One region of the Micromonospora palythoicola genome, then DNA from elsewhere that is predicted to be linked to it. Evidence: riboswitches for the same ligand, from Rfam matches in the RefSeq annotation. Region 1 holds a riboswitch; each other region holds the start of a gene.

Region 1 (6,051 bases):
GTCGGAGTGCAGGTCCACCTCCTCGACGGTCCAGGTGTTCTTGATGGCGTCCTTGAACCGGTCGAAGAACTGCGGGTACCGCATCGGCCGCAGGGTCAGGTCCATGCCGGGGTCGAGCAGCATCTGCCGCTGGCCGGTGTCGGGTTCGGAAACGGTGGTCACTGGCACGCCTCGCAGCTCTCGGGGTTCTCCAGGGAGCAGGCCAACGCCTCGTCGTCGCTGACCGCGAGGACCGGTTTGATCGCCGGGGTGACGGTGACGGTGGCCTGCTGGATCCGGGTCGCGGGCCGCGACCGCAGGTAGTAGGTGGTCTTCAGCCCGGCCTTCCAGGCGTACAGGTACATCGAGGAGAGCTTGCCGATGGTCGGCGCGCTCAGGAACAGGTTCAGCGACTGCGACTGGTCGATGAACGGGGCCCGGGCGGCGGCCAGGTCGATCAGGGCCCGCTGCGGCAGCTCCCACGCGGTCCGGAACAGCTCCCGCACGTCCGCCGGCAGCTCGGCGATGCCCTGCACCGACCCTTCGGCCCGCTTGATCTGCTCCCGGATCGGTGCCGTCCACAGCCCGCGCGCCTTCAACTCCCGGACCAGGTACGTGTTGATCTGGAGGAACTCACCGGACATCGTCTCCCGCTTGAACAGGTTGGACACCTGCGGCTCGATGCACTCGTAGCACCCGGCGATCGAGGCGATGGTGGCGGTCGGCGCGATCGCCACCAGCAGCGAGTTCCGCAGGCCGTGGCGGGCGACCCGCTCCCGCAGCGCGGTCCACCGCTGCGTCTGCGTCACCTCCGCGCCCCACAGGTCCGGATGCAACTCACCCTTCGCGGCCCGGGTTTCGGCGTACGCGGGATGCGGGCCGAACCGCTCGGCCAGGCCCGCCGACGTCTCCAGCGCGGTCAGGAAGATCTCCTCCTGCACCCGGGTCGACAGTTCCCGCGCCGACGCCGAGTCGAACGGCAGCCGCATGGTGAACAACGCGTCCTGCAGGCCCATCAGCCCGAGCCCGACCGGTCGCCAGCGCGGGTTCGACACCGCCGTCTGCTCGGCCGGGTAGTAGTTGATGTCGATCACCCGGTCGAGGAACACCACCGCCGTGCGTACCGTGGCGCGCAGCTTCTCCCAGTCGACGCCGTCGGCGGTGACGTGCGCGCCCAGGTTCACCGAGCCCAGGTTGCACACGGCCGTCTCGGTGTCGCTGTTGACCTCCAGGATCTCGGTGCACAGGTTCGACAGGTGGATCGTGTTGCCGGGCGCACCGGTCTGGTTGGACAGCCGGTTCGCGGCGTCCTTGAACGTCATCCACCCGTTGCCGGTCTGCGCGAGCGTACGCATCATCCGGCCGTAGAGGTCGCGGGCCTTGACCGTCCGGACGGCCTTCTTCTCGGCCGCCCGGTACGCCTCGTCGAACGCCTCGCCGAACAGGTCCGGCAGCTCCGGCGCGTCCGACGGGTCGACCAGCGACCAGTCACCGTCCGCCTCGACCCGCCGCATGAACTCGTCGGGGATCCAGTTGGCCAGGTTCAGGTTGTGGGTACGCCGGGACTCCTCCCCGGTGTTGTCCCGCAACTCCAGGAACTCCTCGATGTCCGGGTGCCACGGCTCCAGGTACACGCAGGCCGCGCCCTTGCGCCGGCCGCCCTGGTTGACCGCCGCCACCCCGGCGTCGAGGGTCTTCAGGAACGGCACGATGCCGTTGGAGCGGCCGTTGGTGCCCCGGATCAACGCGCCCCGACCGCGGACCCGCGACCAGGAGATGCCGATCCCGCCGGAGAACTTCGACAGCTTCGCCACCTGGTGGTAACGCTCGTAGATCGAGTCGAGTTCGTCGCGCGGCGAGTCGACCAGGAAACACGACGACATCTGGGTGTGCCGGGTGCCCGAGTTGAACAGCGTCGGTGAACTGGGCAGATACGCCAGGCTGGACATCAGCCGGTAGAACCCGATCGCCTCGCCCGGCGTCTGCGACAGCCCGCAGGCCACCCGCAGCAGCCAGTACTGCGGCGTCTCCACCACCAGCCGGGTCTGCGGATGCCGCAGCAGGTAGCGGTCCGCGACGGTGCGCAGTCCGAAGTACTCGAACCGCAGGTCACCGTCCGGGTCCACCGCGTCGTCCAGCTTGCGCGCGTTGCGGGCCACGAACGCCGCGGTCGCGTCCCCGATCAGCCCCAAGCCGTGCGCGTACCGGATGGACTGGCTGAAGCTGGCCACCTGCTGCCCACGGACCTCCTTGTCCACGTACGCGGCCAGCAGCCGCGCCGCCAGCTTCGAGTACTGCGGCTCCGCACCGATCAGCTCGGCGGCCGTCTGGATGGACAGCTTGTCCAACTCGGCGGTGGTGGCACCGTCGTACAGACCGCTGATGGTCTTGGTGGCCACCCGCAGCGGATCGACCTCGTCGAGGTCGGCCACCCACCGCTCCACCGCCCGGACGATCTTGTTCACGTCCACCGGTTCCGTGGCGCCGTCGCGCTTGCGGACCTGCATCACCTGCCGGCGCTGCTCCGACACAGCTGGGCCGGAGGCCGCCATCTCCCGCACGACCGTCACGTCTCTCTCCTCGCGCCGTCACCGAGGGCCTCGGACACGCGGGAGGACGCCACGGGATCCGCGCAGGCGGCACGGCCCGTTCATGGCGTCGACCGTCCCACGCGGCCTGCGGCCGCCGCCCACGAGTGCGGGCGGCGTGCTGGCAGGTCTTCGGACTCGTGGGCGTGCTCGCGCGCTCCTACTGGCCGTCGCTTCCCAGGCCGGAGCCCAGTGCTGTGTGACGGCTGTCGTTCCCACTCACCGCTGCGGGGCAGCCCCGGATTTCCACCGGGTTCCCTCTTGCCTCGACCGCCCCGGATGGGCGCCGAACCAGCTACGGGTGACACCATATATGGGTGGCCCACGAACGCAAGACACCAGATGGTGTGTCGGCGTGTCCGTGCAACAGACGTCACATCCGGTGGTCCCCGCCGCCGAGCCTGGCTGCTCCTCTGCGGGTCAACTGCGACGTGACGCCTGTGGAAGCACGCTCCACGGTCGACGGACCGTCTTCTGCCATCCTGGCGGCATGAAGCCCAACCTGGAGAGAATCCCAGGGAAGCAGGACCGACTCGCGGAGGAGATCCTCGCCCGCGCGCCGCGACGCATCGAGCAGAGTTTCCTACGCTCCCTCGACCCCACCAACGCGCTCGCCCTCGGCCGCTACGGCGCCCGCCTCGCCACCCTGGCGCTGCGGCAGAACTCCGTCGATCTGCTACGCCGCTCAGTGCTGGCGACCGGCCTCGCCCGATATCTGGCGTCGGACGACGACCGGGACTTCATGGTGGCTCTGGCGGTGCCATGGATCGTGGCACAACAGCTCGGAGAAGACCCGGCCGAGGTATTCGCCACGGTCGGCGACAGCCTGCCGGACGGGCCGGTCGCCAGACTGCTCCAAACCTTCGGTGCCCGTACCGACATCACCCTGGAAGCCTTCGGCTGGGAAGTGGTGACAACCGCCGAAGGCCCGGACTTCCGGCCGGCGTACTGATCACCGGAGCACCTTGGGATTTCGGTCTACCCGGGCCGACAGCCTGAGCGATGGCGAGGGTGTGCGCGGGAGCTTGGCTTTCTCAACGGCACAGCCTACGGAATGGGAGTGTCGGCACGCGGCACATCGCACAGTCCACATGTGCAGATGGAGGTCGAGGGCCTACGCCGGGTCGCTTTCGGTCCAGGCCGTATATCGCAGGCTCTGAGCAGCTCACGCTCGTCCACCAACCCCGACTTGTGGGACACGCGACCATAAACCGCAAGGTCATCCTTCATTCGCGTCCGGAGGAGCGAAAGGTATCGCTGGCAGGCGCATAGGAGTATCGCTTCCCGTTGATCCGTCGGAGACACCTTCAGTCTCTCTCTGAGCGCCATCGGTAGGACGCGATCGTCGCTACTGGTCAAATTACGTCTGATTGCGGAGAACAAATTTCGAGTAGCGGCTGGCAGGAGCAGACCATAACCCTTCTCGAAGTACCAATCGTCCATGGCCGCATCCAATGCTCGCCGATCAGCCTCTCGCATCGAGGGCGCATGCTTCGGCCTCAGCGACCCCGTCACCTCCCATAATGCGGCATAAGCCTCGAAGAGGCGCTCTGCAAGCTTCATACGTAGTTGCCTGCGGTGATTGTGGGCTACCCACAGGCCGACCACTGTCACAGCAAGGGCAGCCAGGGCCACGTAGAGCTGGGCTGGCGAGGTCGACATGAATCACCCCTCGATGCTCACGACAGGTCGTCGTGCTTCAGGCCGTCATGCGCTGAAGGTACTCGATGGGTCACAACCTGAATCGCTTGCGAGACGCGACTGACGCCTGTCGAAGCGTGAAGCATTCGCTCTCAGAATCAATACGCGGCGCGCGGCGGTCACGGCGGCGACGGAAGCCCGCCATCCGGGCTGCCGGCATGCAGGACCACCGGCGCAGCGAAATGCACGTCCTGCGGCACACCTGCGCCTCGGTACTGCTGAACCCAGCAAGAGCATCAAGGCCCTGTCGACGTACCCGGGCGACGCCGACCCCGGATTCACCCTGCGGGCCTACCCCCACCTGGTGTCCACCAGTGAGGACCGCACCCGCCAGTTCATCGACAAGGCGTTCGTCGACGACGGGCCGCCGATGACGAACCCGAAGCCCCTGACGGCCTGATCATGGTTCAACGCCTACCGCAGGTGCCGGAAGTGCGGGTCACGGCACCTGTGGTCGTCACTTGGCGTTGAAGTAGCTGGCCTCGGGGTGGTGGACGACGATGGCGTCGGTGGCCTGCTCCGGCATCAGCTGGAACTCCTCCGACAACTGCACACCGATCCGCTCGGCACCGAGCAGGTTCACGATCTTCGCCCGGTCCTCCAGGTCGGGGCAGGCCGGGTAGCCGAACGCGTACCGGCAGCCCCGGTAGTCGGTGCGCAGCAGTCCGGCCAGGTCGGCCGGGTCGTCGTCGGCGACGGTACGGCCGTCGGGCAGCCGTAGCTCGGACCGGACCCGCTTGTGCCAGTACTCGGCGAGGGCCTCGGTGAGCTGCACCGACAGCCCGTGCACCTCCAGGTAGTCGCGGTACTCGTTGCGGGCGAACAGCTTGGCCGCGTACTCGCTGACCGGCTGACCGACGGTGACCAGCTGCAACGCGACCACGTCCAGGTCGCCGCCGCGCGGGCGGAAGAAGTCGGCCAGGCAGAGCCGGCGCTCCTGGCGTTGCCGGGGGAAGGTGAACCGGGCCCGCTCGGCGTGCCCGTTCTCGTCCAGGACGACCAGGTCGTTGCCCTCGGAGTAGGCCGGGAAGTAGCCGTACACCACGGCCGCCTCCAGCACCTGGTCGGCGATCAGCCGGTCCAGCCAGTAGCGCAGCCTCGGCCGGCCCTCGGTCTCCACCAGCTCCTCGTACGACGGTCCCTTGCCGCCGCGCGCACCGCGCAGGCCCCACTGGCCCATGAAGGTGGCCCGCTCGTCCAGCAGCGCCGCGTAGTCGGCAAGCGGCACCCCCTTGATCACCCGGGTGCCGTGGAACGGTGCGACCGGCACCGGCACGTCGACCGCGACGTCGGAGCGTACCGAGGTGTCGTGCAGTTCCGGCAGCGACTCGGCGACCACCGCGCGCTGCCGTTCCCGGCGGGCCCGCCGGGCCGCCAGGGCCGCCTCCCGCTCGGCGTCCACCACCGGGGCACCGCCGCGCTTGGCGGCCATCACCCGGTCCATCAGGGACAGGCCCTCGAAGGCGTCGCGGGCGTAGTGCACCTGGCCGGGGAACATCGACCGCAGGTCGTCCTCGACGTACGCCCGGGTCAGCGCCGCGCCACCGAGCAGGACCGGCCAGCGCTCCGCGACCCCGCGCGACGCCATCTCGACCAGGTTCTCCTTCATGATGACGGTGCTCTTGACCAGCAGACCCGACATGCCGATGGCGTCGGCGCGATGCTGCTCGGCGGCGTCGAGGATGGCGGAGATCGGCTGCTTGATGCCGATGTTCACCACCTCGTAGCCGTTGTTGGACAGGATGATGTCCACCAGGTTCTTGCCGATGTCGTGCACGTCGCC
Region 2 (6,051 bases), on a different contig from region 1:
GCACCCGGGGCGAGTGGATGTCCCAGACCCCGGGGCCCACACCCCGGCCGTAGCCGATCGCGGCCAGGTTATCGAGGACCTCCATCTTGGACCGGGACGCCTCGATGCTGGTGACGTCGGCGTCGAGGGCGTCGATGGCACCGATCACCTCGCCGAACTCCGAGTAGCACAGGTGGGTGTGGATCTGGGTGTCGTCGGCGACGCCGCTGGTGGCCAGCCGGAACGCCGCCACCGCCCAGTCCAGGTACGTCTTCTGGTCGGCCCGGCGCAGCGGCAGCGTCTCCCGTAGCGCCGGCTCGTCGACCTGGATGACCCGGATACCGGCGGACTCCAGGTCGCGGCACTCGTCGCGAAGGGCCAGCGCGACCTGGTCGGCGGTGTCCGCGAGGGGCTGATCGGTACGGACGAACGACCAGGCCAGGATGGTGACCGGGCCGGTGAGCATGCCCTTGACCGGTTTGCTGGTCAACGACTGCGCGTAGGTGGACCACTCGACGGTCATCGGTGCCTTGCGCGACACGTCGCCGTAGATGATCGGCGGGCGTACGCAGCGGGAGCCGTAGGACTGCACCCAGCCGTGCCGCGTGGCGGCGAAACCGTCGAGTTGCTCGCCGAAGTACTGCACCATGTCGTTGCGTTCCGGTTCCCCGTGCACGAGTACGTCCAGACCCAGCTGTTCCTGCAACCGGACGACCTGCTGCACCTCCGCGCGCATCCGGGACGCGTAGCCGGCGTCGTCGAGGCTGCCGGCCCGGTGCGCGGCGCGGGCCCTCCGTAGCTCGGCGGTCTGCGGGAACGACCCGATCGTGGTGGTCGGCAACTCCGGCAGCCCCAGTCGTTCCTGCTGCCGGGCGGCCCGGGTGGGATAGTCGCCGCGCTGCCGGTCGGCCGGGCGCAGCGCGGCGAGGCGGCCGCGTACGTCGTCGTGACGCCAGCCGGCCGGGGTGGCCGGCAGGGGCGCGGGCAGCGCGGTGGTGCCGTCGCGCAGCGCGCGGCCGAGCACGACGATCTCGTCGACCTTCTGCCGGGCGAACGCCAGCCGCTCGGACAACCGGGGGTCGAGGTGGGTCTCGGCGGACAGGTCGACCGGCACGTGCAGCAGCGAGCAGGACGAGGAGACGGCGACGTGATCTGCCAGCCCGGTGACCGTCGCGCCGGCCGCGACAGCGGCCCGCAGGTCGGTACGCCAGACGTTCCGACCGTCGACCAGGCCGGCGACGATGGTCTTGCCGCCAAGTGGGCCGGCGGCGGCGAGACGGTGCAGGTTGCCCGCCCCGGCCACCAGGTCCAGACCGACGGCGTCGACCGGGGTGTCCAGCAGGGCCGGCAGCGCGTCGCCGAGGTCGCCGAAGTAGGTCGCCACGAAGATCCGCGGCCGGTGCGTGAGGTCGCCGAGCCGGGTGTAGGTGCGGCGCAGGGCGTCGATCTCGGCTGGGCTGCGGTCGCCGGCGTAGGCGGGCTCGTCCAGTTGCACCCAGCCGACACCCGCGTGCGCCAGCGCGGCGAGAATCCGGGCGTACGTCTGGACCAGGTCGTCGAGCCGGGCGAACGGGTCGACGCCCTTGGCCAGCAGCAGGAACGTGGCCGGCCCGACGAACACCGGCCGGGTGGTGACGCCCAGGTCGCGGGCTTCGGCGTACTCGTCCAGCGCCTTCGCCGGGTTGGCGGTGAAGACGGTGTCCGGGGCGATCTCGGGCACCAGGTAGTGGTAGTTGGTGTCGAACCACTTCGTCAGCTCCAACGCCGGCTCGGCGTCGACACCCCGTGCCATGGCGAAGTAGGTGTCCAGCGCGGACAGGCCCAGCCGGGCGAACCGGGCCGGGACCGCGCCGACCGCGACCGCCGTGTCGAGCATCTGGTCGTAGTAGGAGAAGGTGTTCGACGGGATCGCGTCGAGACGGGCGTCGCGCAGCGTCCGCCACACCTGCGCCCGGAGGCCGGCGGCGGTGTCGGCCAGAGCCTCGGCGTCGATGGTCCCGGCCCAGTACGCCTCGACGGCCTTCTTCAGTTCACGGTTCGCGCCGATGCGTGGGTAGCCGAGCACGGTGCTCTGCCCGAATACGGTACTCACCAAGGGTTCCTTCCCTCGAAGTGTCCGGCGGACACGGGAGGGAAGACGGGTACGCCTCGGGTACCGGCTTCCGCCCTGGTCCTCCCACGGGACCGCCGGCGACGCACGCCGGCGGCGTGCGCAGCACTGGCAGGTCTTCGGACTCGCGGGCATGACACCAGGTCGCCTACTGGCCGTCGCTTCCCAGACCTCACGGTCCAGTGCTCTGTTGACGGCGGTCGTTCCCGTTCACCGCTGCGGGGCAGTCCCGGATTCGCACCGGGTTCCCTCTTACGACGCCCCACCCACCCGGGCGGGACGAACCAGCACCACCGGCCATCGTACGGGCCACACCGCCGGCTGGGCCCGAGTGCCCGGCCTGCGGGACGGCGAGCAGGCCGGGCACGGGTGAGCAGTGGTTGAGCACAACGTTCGATCTGTGTCGACGGCTCGGGGTTGCGTCGGCGATACCGGACCGCGTCGATCGGACATGAACCGCGGCGGTGGAGCACTCGACTGGCCGTCAGCGGCCGTACGTCTCCAACAGCCGCAACCAGACCTCGCTGACGGTCGGGTACGCCGGCACGGCATGCCACAGTCGGTCGAGCGGGACCTCGCCGACGATGGCGATCGTCGCGGCGTGGATCAGCTCCGCCACGTCCGGACCGGCGAGGGTGCAGCCGACGATCACCTTCCGGTCCTCGTCGACAACCATCCGGGCATGCCCCTGGTAGCCATCGGCGTGCAGGGTGGCTCCGGCGACCGCGCCCAGGTCGTAGTCCACGACCCGGATCCGCAGCCCGGCCGCCTCGGCCGCGGCTGCGGTCAAGCCCACCGACGCGACCTCCGGGTCGCTGAACACCACCTGCGGCACCGCACGTTCGTCGGCCGTCGCGGCGTGCCGCCCCCACCGGCCGTCCTCGACCCTCTCACCCTTGGCCCGGGCCACGATCACATCGCCCACCGCGCGCGCCTGGTACTTGCCCTGATGGGTCAGCAGCACCCGCCGGTTCACGTCACCCGCGGCATACAGCCACCCACCGCCACCGATCACGCGCAACGTGTCGTCGACCGCCAGCCAGGCACCCGGCACCAGCCCCACCCGGTCAAGGCCGATGTCCTGGGTGTTCGGCGTCCGGCCGACCGCCACCAGCACCTCGTCCGCCTCGACCCGCTCGCCGTCGCGCGTGGCGATGTGGACGACCCCGCGATCGTCGCGGTCGACGGAAACGGCCTCCGCGCCGACGCGTACCGACACACCGGCCTCGCGCAACGACTCCCTGACCAACTCGCCCGCGAACGGTTCCGTCGACGGGAGCACACCGTCACGGGCGAGCACCTGCACCGAAGACCCCAGTGCGGCGAACGCGGTCGCCATCTCGGTCGCCACCACGCCACCACCGATGATGGCGAGCCGACGGGGAACCGACCCGGCCGCGGCGGCCTCGCGGCTGGACCACGGCGCGGCCGCACGCAGACCCGGGATGTCCGGCAACAGTGCGCTGCTGCCGGTCGCCACGACCACCGCATGCCGCGCGGTCAGCCGGGTCGTGACACCGTCGACGCCGGTCACCTCGACAACGCGGGCAGAGCCGATCCGCCCCTGACCACGGTGCAGGGCGATACCGGCTGACTCCAGCCAGGAGACCTGTCCGTCGTCCCGCCAGTGCGATGCGAAGGCGTCGCGCCGGCCGAGCACCGCAGCCGCGTCCAGGTTGCCCGTCGAAGCCTCCCGGGCACCGGGCAACTGGCGAGCGGCCCGCAACGCGGACGCGCTGCGCAGCAACGCCTTGGTCGGCATGCAGGCCCAGTAGGAGCACTCGCCACCGACCAACTCCCGCTCGACGATGGCGGCGGTCAGCCCGCCCCGCACGACCCGGTCGGCAACGTTCTCCCCGACGGGGCCGGCACCGATCACGACGACGTCGTACTCGAGTGAGGTCATGTCAGCTGCCCTTCGCGGCACGGCCGAGGCGGACAGCCGCGATCAGGAAGAAGATGGCGCCGGGAATGGCGTAGCCGGCCGCGTTGATCAGCGACGGGTTGTCCGCGGCGGCGGCCACGACGAAGGACCCACCAGCCAGAACCGAGATGCCACCGCTGATGATCATCGGCCACTGGCCGCCCATCCGCCGACGGGTGACACCGACGACCAACTGGACCAGACCGGCGGCGATCGCCCAGGCACCCCAGACCCGTAGGACAGCGGGAACACCGGACGCGCCGGCCACACCCACTCCGACCGCCGCGACGAGGCTCACCGCGATGTTCACATACAGCAGGGCCGGCGAGCCGGTGGACCTTGACGAACGAAGGTCGAAGATGGCCGCGCCCACGTCGAACAGCGGGTAGAGCACGAACAACGCCACCGCGAGGGGACCGATCTCCCTGGCGGTCGCGATCGTCACGCCCGCCCACGCGATGGCGAACACGAAGCGGACGAAGTACAGCCGCCGCAGGGCGGCGGCAGCCTCGGAGATACCGGGGGCAGCAATGGTGGTCACGGGTGACCCTTTCAACGGAGAGGTGGGAGACCGAACGTTCTGTCTCTAAAGCATGCCAGGGTGAGGCCTGGCTCGTCAAGACCGAACGTTCTGTCTTTGCCTGCGCCACGAACGATCATCACGCCGTCCGTGTCGACGGCGCTTGCCGACCTTGGTCGCCTTCCCATTCGATGTGGGGTCGCTGAGCCTGAGGTCGCTCGCTTCCCTCAGACCGAACGTTCTGTTCGCTAGGGTTGCGGCATGACGCGCGGCAAACCCGACACTCGGCCCTCTGAGGCGCGCCTCCGGCTTCTCGCCACGGCGACCAGGATCTTCTACTCGGAGGGCATCCACTCCGTCGGCGTCGACCGGATCATCGCCGAGGCGAAGGTGACCCGGGCGACCTTCTACCGGCACTTCCCGAGCAAGGACGACCTCATTCTCGCCTACCTGCGTGAGATCCACGAGATGGAGCGCGGCACGGTCGACGCGGCCATCGCCAACAACTCGTCGCCGGTCGACCCGCTCCTGGCCATTGCCGGCTCCATCACCCGGAACATCCAGGCCCCCGGCTTCCGTGGCTGCGCCTTCCTGAACGCGGCAGCCGAGTATCCCGACACGGAACACCCCGTGCGCCAGGAGATCATCGCCCACCGGCAATGGTTCCTGGACACGCTCAGCACGCTGATGGCCCAGGTTGATCCGGACACCGCGGACCCCGCCGCACGCCGTTTCGTCATGCTCCGCGACGGCGCCATGGCAGCCGGCTGCCTCTTCGACCCCGCGTTGGTGTCCGAGACATTCCTGCAGGGCGTCGAAGACCTGCTGCGGACCACCGCCGACCGACGGTCGACCGGATCCGTCGACTGACGGTGTCGCGGCCACCGAGCCGGTTGCGTGCCTGCCCGGAACCGGTGCGCCGAGGTCGGGTGCCGCGGCCCGGATCGCCCCGGTCCGGCTAGCGTAGGTGCCGGGCGAAGAACCGGCCCGCGTCCTCCCCCGCGTACCAGGGCACACCGGTGTGTCCGCCCATGTTGGCGTGCAGCGTCTTCTGCGTGGAGCCGAAGGCGTCGAACAGCTCCAGCGCCGCCTGCCGGTCGTTGCCCTCGTCGTCCCACTGCAACAGCACGTGCAGCGGAATGGTGACCTGCCGGGCCTGTTCGACGATGAGGCGCGGGATGAAACTTCCGGCGAAGAGACCGGCGGCCACGATCCGGGGCTCCACCACCGCGAGTCGGACACCGACCGAGATCACTCCCCCGGAGTACCCGACGGGGCCGCCGATCTCGGGCAGCGACAGGAGGCAGTCCAGGGCAGCCTGCGATTCCGGGACCGCCCGGTCGACGAGCGGGAGGACGAGAGCGTCCACGATCTCGTCGCTCACCGCCTCGCCCGCCGCCAGCACCCGGTGCAGGTCGGCGCGGGCCTGCTCGGCGGCGGCCCACCGCGGCCGGTCACCGCTGCCGGGCAACTCGATCGCGGCGGCGGCGAAGCCATCCGCTGCGGCGCCCCGGGCCC
Region 3 (6,051 bases), on a different contig from region 1:
GCGCCGTCCGCGGCCTCGGTCATCACCACTCCGCCGTATGAGTGCGCGGCCATGACGACCGGTCCGGGAACAGAGTCCACGAAGGAGCGTACGTACGCCGCGTCCTTCTGGACACCGCGAAGCGGGTTGGCGAAGGCGACGACCGGATATCCCCGACGCTTGAGGTCGGCAACGACCCCGTTCCAACTCGACGAGTCGGCGAACGCGCCATGGATGAGCACGATTGTCGGCTTGTCCTGGCCGGACGTATCAGCAGCGGCGTTCACGTCACGTCCTTTCGGGGCCGCACTGCCCCGAATGCCGGGTCAGCATGGTCGGTCGGCGGGCGGTCATCTGCAACACGCAACGGTCCGCACCACCTGCCAGGTGCGCGGCGCAGCCTCCAATATTCAGGACGCATACGGCCGGTGTCAGCCAGACACCGAAACCGCGTCCGCGACGGGGCGATCCTGCGGGAAAGCGGCGTTCTAGCATCGAGCGGTGGAATCGTCCCTTGACACCCTGCCGAAGATCGGCGCACCCGCGACGCGGGCGCTGAACGCCGCCGGCTACACCGCCCTACGCCAGCTCGCCGATGCGCCGCGTGCAGAGCTTGCCAGGTTGCACGGCGTGGGGCCGAGGGCACTGGACATCATCGAGACGGCCCTCGAACAGCACGATCTTCGGCTGAGCTGACCCGAGGCACCCCATCCTGCCGGGTTCCGCGCTCACTGGTGCAGATGTGCGCGCTGGCCCTCGCGGTCGAAGATCATGATCAGCTCGGCGGGCTCGTCGAGCGCTGTCATCGAGTGGGGTGTCATCGTGGAGAACTCGGCCGCCTCGCCCTTGCCGACCTCGATCTGCCGTTCGCCGAGCCACAGCAGCACCCTGCCGTCGAGCACCAGGAACCAGTCGTACCCCGGATGGACCCGCTGGGCCGGCATCGTCGCCTCGGGTTCCAACCGGACCTTTATCGCCATGGTGCGCCCGTCGGCGCGGCTCAGCGGCCAGGTGGTGCGCGAACCCGAACGGTGCTGAACGGGACGGATCACCACGTCCTCGTCGCTGGTCGCCTCGAAGAGGACGTCGAGGCTGACCTGTAGCGCGTTTGCCAGCGGCACCAGCACGTCGAGGCTGAGTGTGCGTTTGCCCGTTTCGACCCGGCTGATCGTCGACGGGCTGAGGTTGGTGCGCTCGGCGAGTTCGTCAAGGGAGTAGCCGAGCGTGGTGCGGATGCTTCGCAGCCGGGTGCGCGCCAGCTGCTCGACTTCACTGCGACCGGTCATGGCTCAAGCATGACCCCGTCTTGCGAATTCCGCAAACCATCTTTCAGCAAGCGCCAGACGTTCCTACGCTTGACGCATGACGAACCACGCCCACGAAGCCTCCGATCACCCACCCCACCAGCGCATCGTCCGGCGGTGCGACGTCGCCGTCATCGGCGGATCGGCGGCCGGTCTGGCGGCTGCGCTGCAACTCGCTCGTCAGCGACGCTCGGTCATCGTCGTCGACGACGGCACCCCGCGGAACGCGCCGGCCGCGCACATGCACGGCTACCTCGGACGCGAGGGCACCCCGCCCGAGCAGATGCGGACCATCGGGCGCGAAGAGGTCCGTAGCTATGGTGGCAACGTCCTCACCGGCCGGGTCCTGGCGGTGCGCAAGGAGGACGACGGCTTCCACCTCGCGCTCTCGGGCGGCCACGGTCTCGTCGCCCGCCGGGTACTGGCCGCGACCGGCATCGCCGACGAGCTTCCCGACATCGAGGGCCTCGCCGAGCGTTGGGGCCGCCAGGTGATCAACTGTCCGTTCTGCCATGGCTGGGAGGTCCGCGACCTGCGGGTCGTGCAGATCGTCACGACGCCGATGGGACTGCACCCGACCCAGCTGATGCGGCACCTGACCGACCGGTTGACCGTGGTGCCGCATGACGCGACGGGGATCGACCCGGCCGTGGTGCGGACCCTCGTCGCCTCCGGGGTTGCGGTGGTCGAGGGCACGGTGCGCCGGGTGGCCGACGCCGACCCGGACGGTTCACTCGTCGTCGAGCTCGCCGACGGCCGCAACCTGCCCGCCGACGCGGTCCTCGCCGGGGCCCGGTTCCGCCCCCGGGTCGAGATGCTCGCCGGGCTGGGCATCGACATCACGGCTCACCCCAGCGGACTCGGTGACCTCGTCGCGGTCGACTCCACCGGACGTACCAGCGTGCCGGGCGTGTACGCCGCCGGGAACCTGACGGACCCGAGCGCCCAGGTCCTGCCGGCCGCCGCGAACGGCAGCCGGGTCGGTGCCCAGATCGCCTTCGACCTCGCCGCCGAGGACACCACGGCGGGTGTCCGCCCCTGCGGCGTCGAGGTCGAGTGGGACAGCCGGTACGGGGACCAGGAACGCATGTGGAGCGCCAACCCGAACGGCACCCTCGTGGCGGAGGCGACGGACCTGCCCCCCGGACGGGCGCTCGACGTCGGCGCGGGTGAGGGAGCCGACGCGATCTGGCTGGCCGAACGAGGTTGGCAGGTGACCGCCTCCGACGTCTCCGGCAGGGCACTGGACCGCGTCCGGGCGGAAGCGGAACGTCGCGGGCTCGACGTGCGTACGCTGCACCGCGACGCCAACGACCGGGCCGCCTTCGCGGACGAGACCTACGACCTGGTCTCCCTGCAGTACGGATCGTTCCAGCGCACCCCCGAGCAGCGCGGCCTGCGCAACCTGCTCGACGCCGTGGCCGTCGGTGGGACGCTGCTCGTCGTCGGCCACGACCTGACGCCGCTCCAGCAGCCGGCGGACCCCGCTGAGCACACCCGCATGTACGACCCGCAGGCGTACGTCGGCATCGACGAGATCGCCGCCGCGATCACGGCCTCGGGCAGCTGGCGCATCGAGGTGAACGAGAGCCGGCCGCGCCCCCCGGGAGCGATCAGCACCCACCACGTCAACGACGTCGTGCTGCGCGCCGTCCGGCTGGACAAGGATTAACACGGCCACACCGGGTCGGCCGGCGACCAGGCGTAGTCCGAGCACGACGCGACGGCGCAGATCCGGTTGACGCGCCGTGACCAGCGGCCGTCAGTCATCCGTCGAGCGAGGCGTCCAGCGCCCGCGGCGAGGTAGCCCGCGAGGGCCGTTGCGGACAGTCCGAGCGTCTCAGTCCTCCTCGGTGCGGTCGAGCAGGGCCCGGCGCAGGGCCGGCCGGTGCTCGCGGCGGATCTCTGCCTCGCGGTAGCGGCGCCGGTCGCCGTCGTTCTGGGGGAGCAGCGGTGGCACCGGCCGGGGTTGGCCGTCGTCGTCGACGGCGACCATGACCAGGTGGGCGGTGGCCACGTCGGTCGGTGGGACGGCCCGGTCCCACCGGTCGGCGGTGGCCTTGACGGTGCCCTCCATGGAGCTGCGTCCGGCCCAGGCGAGCGTGGTGGTCGTGTCGTACACGGGGCGTCCGTCCTCGGAAAGGAGACCACCGACCGACCGGTGGGCGCGCACGTCGAGGAACACGCCGTCGCGGCGCGTCACCCCGCCCGGCCCACCCGCGAGGTCGACGGCAGCGCACACACCTTGTGTACGCAGCGCGGGCAGGTCTTCGGACTCGTGGGCGGTGCCGGAGTCGTCCGGTCTCCTACTGGCCGTCGCTTCCCAGGCCGGGCGGCCCAGTGCGTGGAGACGGCGGTAGTTCCCACTCACCGCTGCGGGGCAGCCCCGGATTCTCACCGGGTTCCCTCTTACGACGCCCCACCGTTGACGGTCGGGCGAACCAGCGCCGTCGCTCACCCTATCCCGTTGTGGGCACCGCACTAGGATCAAGGAATGATCAGCGTCATCACGCCTGTTCTGCCGGCGCACGTTGACATGCTCGCCCAGGCCCACGAATCCCTGCTCCGGCAGGACGGCGGCCCGGACTGGGAGTGGCTGATCCAGATCGACGGCACCCCCGAGCGGCCGGTCGAGGTGGACTTCCCGGCGGCGGTCGACGACGGCCGGATCCGGGTTGCCGCCAACGGGGACAGACTCGGCGTCAGCGCGGCGCGCAACCGGGCCCTGCTGCGCGCCACCGGGCGCTGGGTGGCGCCGCTCGACGCCGACGACGAGTTCTTCCCGGACGCGCTCGCACTGCTCTCCGAGCCGTTGCGTACCCGCCCGGAGGTGAGGTTCGTCTTCGGTGAGAGCGTCGACGTCTTCCCGGACGGCAAGCGGCTGGCCCGCTTCACCCGCCAGCCGTACCAGCCGGGTCCGGTGCCACCCGGGCGCCTGGAGGAGATCTGGCGGCACCACAAGAACCTCTTGTTCCATCCGGGCGCGGTGATGTTCGACCGCACCTGGTTGCTCGCCGCCGGTGGGTGGCCGGCCGGTACCCAGATGGAGGACCAGGACGTCCTGCTGGCCATCTCGACGTTCGCGCCGGGGTGGTACGTGCCGCACCCGGTCCATCTCTACCGGCAGCACCGGGACCAGACCGTGCGGACCGCCCGGTTCGAGGCCAACCGGGAGAGCTACCGCCGGTGGACCCATGCCCGGCTGGTCGCGCTGCGGACGCTGCGCGGCGACGATCCCGACGAGTTGCGGAAGCTGGAGACGCCCTTGCCCACGCCCGAGGAGATCAGCACGTTCACGACGCCGGAATGGCAGGCCGAGATCGCCCGCCAGGTCACCGCCGGATGAGCGCACCGGCCAGCTGCGAACTGCGGGTCAGCCGGAACGATCAGGAACTGAGGCTGGTCACCGGTGCCCGAGCCGAGATCGAACGACGCAACCGTACGATCCCCGACGCGGACAACTTCCGGCACGAGGTGCTCGGGGCCGGTTGGATCAGCGACGGCGTCGACCTGGCCGCGATGGTCGCCGCCGGCGCGGACGGCTGGGATCTGGAGATCGGCGAGTCCGGGGCCGGGGCCCCCGCCGCGTTGCGGCTGCTCCTCGCAGACCTGCTCCCGGCCGGGGCGGTGGACGAACTGGCCGCGCTCGCCGACGGGCTGCGCGACGACCCGATGCCCTGGCATGCCGAGTGGATCCCGCCCGTCCCGCCGGCCCTGGCCAGCGCGGGCGCCGCCTGGTTCGACGTGCTGGTGCCGTCGGTCAACTGGCGGCAGGACGACGCCGCCGCCGATCCGGTGGCGCATCACCGGCACGCCCGGATCATTTGGGCGCCGCGCTGGTGCGTCGTCGTCTGGACCGGACGGACCGGTGGCGAGGGCTCGAAGTACCGGACGTGGGGGCTGCCCGACCGGCGGTTCGAGGGTCGGCCGTCGGGCGGCAGCGGCGCGGAGCGGATGGCCCGCGTCCTGCGCGCGGTGGTGCGGCACATCGAGTGGTCCGTCGACATGGTCGACCTGGAGTTGGAGACCTGGGAGAACTACTTCCTGACGCAGGCGGCCGGCGACGGCGGCCTGTTCGTCGGGCCGGACTTCCACCGCCTGCAGCGCCACCTCGCCCTGCTCGGCCACGGCACCGCGCTCAACCGGGACGCCATGCGTACCCTGGTCCGCCGGATCGAGATCCAGCCGGGCATCCCTGCCGACGTCCGCGACCTGGTCAGGGAGAAGTGCGAGCGGTTCCTGTCCCAGTCGCAGGCGCAGCGCCGGGCGGTCCGGCAGTCGTTCGACCTCGTCGCCAACGCCACCTCGGGCCAGCAGTTCCGGCTGGCCCAGGAGCGGGCCGACCGGGACGGCGCCTTCCAGGCCATCGTGGGGATACTGGCGGCCGTCTTCGTGGCACCCGGTCTGATCGCCGCGTTCTACGGGGCGAACGTGAAGGGCCTGCCGGGCGCCGACGCGCGGGAGGGCCTCTGGTTCATGCTGCTCGGTTCGGTCCTCGCCGGACTGATCAGCGTCTGCCTGATCCTGGTGGTGCGGGCCCGATCACGCCGTCCCCGGAGCTGAGCGGCGCAGCACGGGCCGCCGGGCCGGGTGGCGGCCCGCAACGGGCCGCCACCTGCTCCGACGCGAGCATTCACATCGGGGTGGTCCGGGCGGCGAGGAACTGTTCCCAGGTTTCGGTGCCGGTCGATGCTTCGACCGCGAGGTTGGCGCCGGATCGGTAGGCCCTTCCCAGCTTGCCGGGAACGTGGATCGGAAGGCGGATACG

What was found. A riboswitch is a leader RNA that binds a small molecule or an ion and turns the genes downstream of it on or off. The one in region 1 is predicted to bind cobalamin.
Region 2: linked by a shared signal. The riboswitch ahead of metE (5-methyltetrahydropteroyltriglutamate--homocysteine S-methyltransferase) and the one ahead of V5O40_RS19950 (ribonucleoside-diphosphate reductase subunit alpha) in region 1 are both predicted to bind cobalamin.
Region 3: linked by a shared signal. The riboswitch ahead of V5O40_RS02430 (acyl-CoA thioesterase) and the one ahead of V5O40_RS19950 (ribonucleoside-diphosphate reductase subunit alpha) in region 1 are both predicted to bind cobalamin.

Annotation. Positions count from the first base shown of each region.
Region 1 is NZ_JBAGKI010000048.1:31,584-37,634, forward strand. It holds gene V5O40_RS19945 (ribonucleotide-diphosphate reductase subunit beta) at 1-123, opposite strand, end outside; gene V5O40_RS19950 (ribonucleoside-diphosphate reductase subunit alpha) at 159-2,531, opposite strand; cobalamin riboswitch at 2,674-2,878, opposite strand; gene V5O40_RS19955 (hypothetical protein) at 3,058-3,519, shown strand; gene metH (methionine synthase) at 4,726-6,051, opposite strand, start outside.
Region 2 is NZ_JBAGKI010000003.1:154,206-160,256, reverse strand. It holds gene metE (5-methyltetrahydropteroyltriglutamate--homocysteine S-methyltransferase) at 1-2,071, opposite strand, end outside; cobalamin riboswitch at 2,183-2,393, opposite strand; gene V5O40_RS02720 (dihydrolipoyl dehydrogenase family protein) at 2,574-3,995, opposite strand; gene V5O40_RS02715 (hypothetical protein) at 3,997-4,554, opposite strand; gene V5O40_RS02710 (TetR/AcrR family transcriptional regulator) at 4,795-5,403, shown strand; gene V5O40_RS02705 (alpha/beta hydrolase) at 5,492-6,051, opposite strand, start outside.
Region 3 is NZ_JBAGKI010000003.1:83,653-89,703, forward strand. It holds gene V5O40_RS02410 (alpha/beta fold hydrolase) at 1-266, opposite strand, end outside; gene V5O40_RS02415 (helix-hairpin-helix domain-containing protein) at 481-675, shown strand; gene V5O40_RS02420 (helix-turn-helix domain-containing protein) at 708-1,265, opposite strand; gene V5O40_RS02425 (bifunctional NAD(P)/FAD-dependent oxidoreductase/class I SAM-dependent methyltransferase) at 1,342-2,955, shown strand; partial or broken gene V5O40_RS02430 (acyl-CoA thioesterase) at 3,050-3,378, opposite strand; cobalamin riboswitch at 3,528-3,744, opposite strand; gene V5O40_RS02435 (glycosyltransferase family 2 protein) at 3,778-4,629, shown strand; gene V5O40_RS02440 (CorA family divalent cation transporter) at 4,626-5,846, shown strand; gene V5O40_RS02445 (SDR family oxidoreductase) at 5,917-6,051, opposite strand, start outside.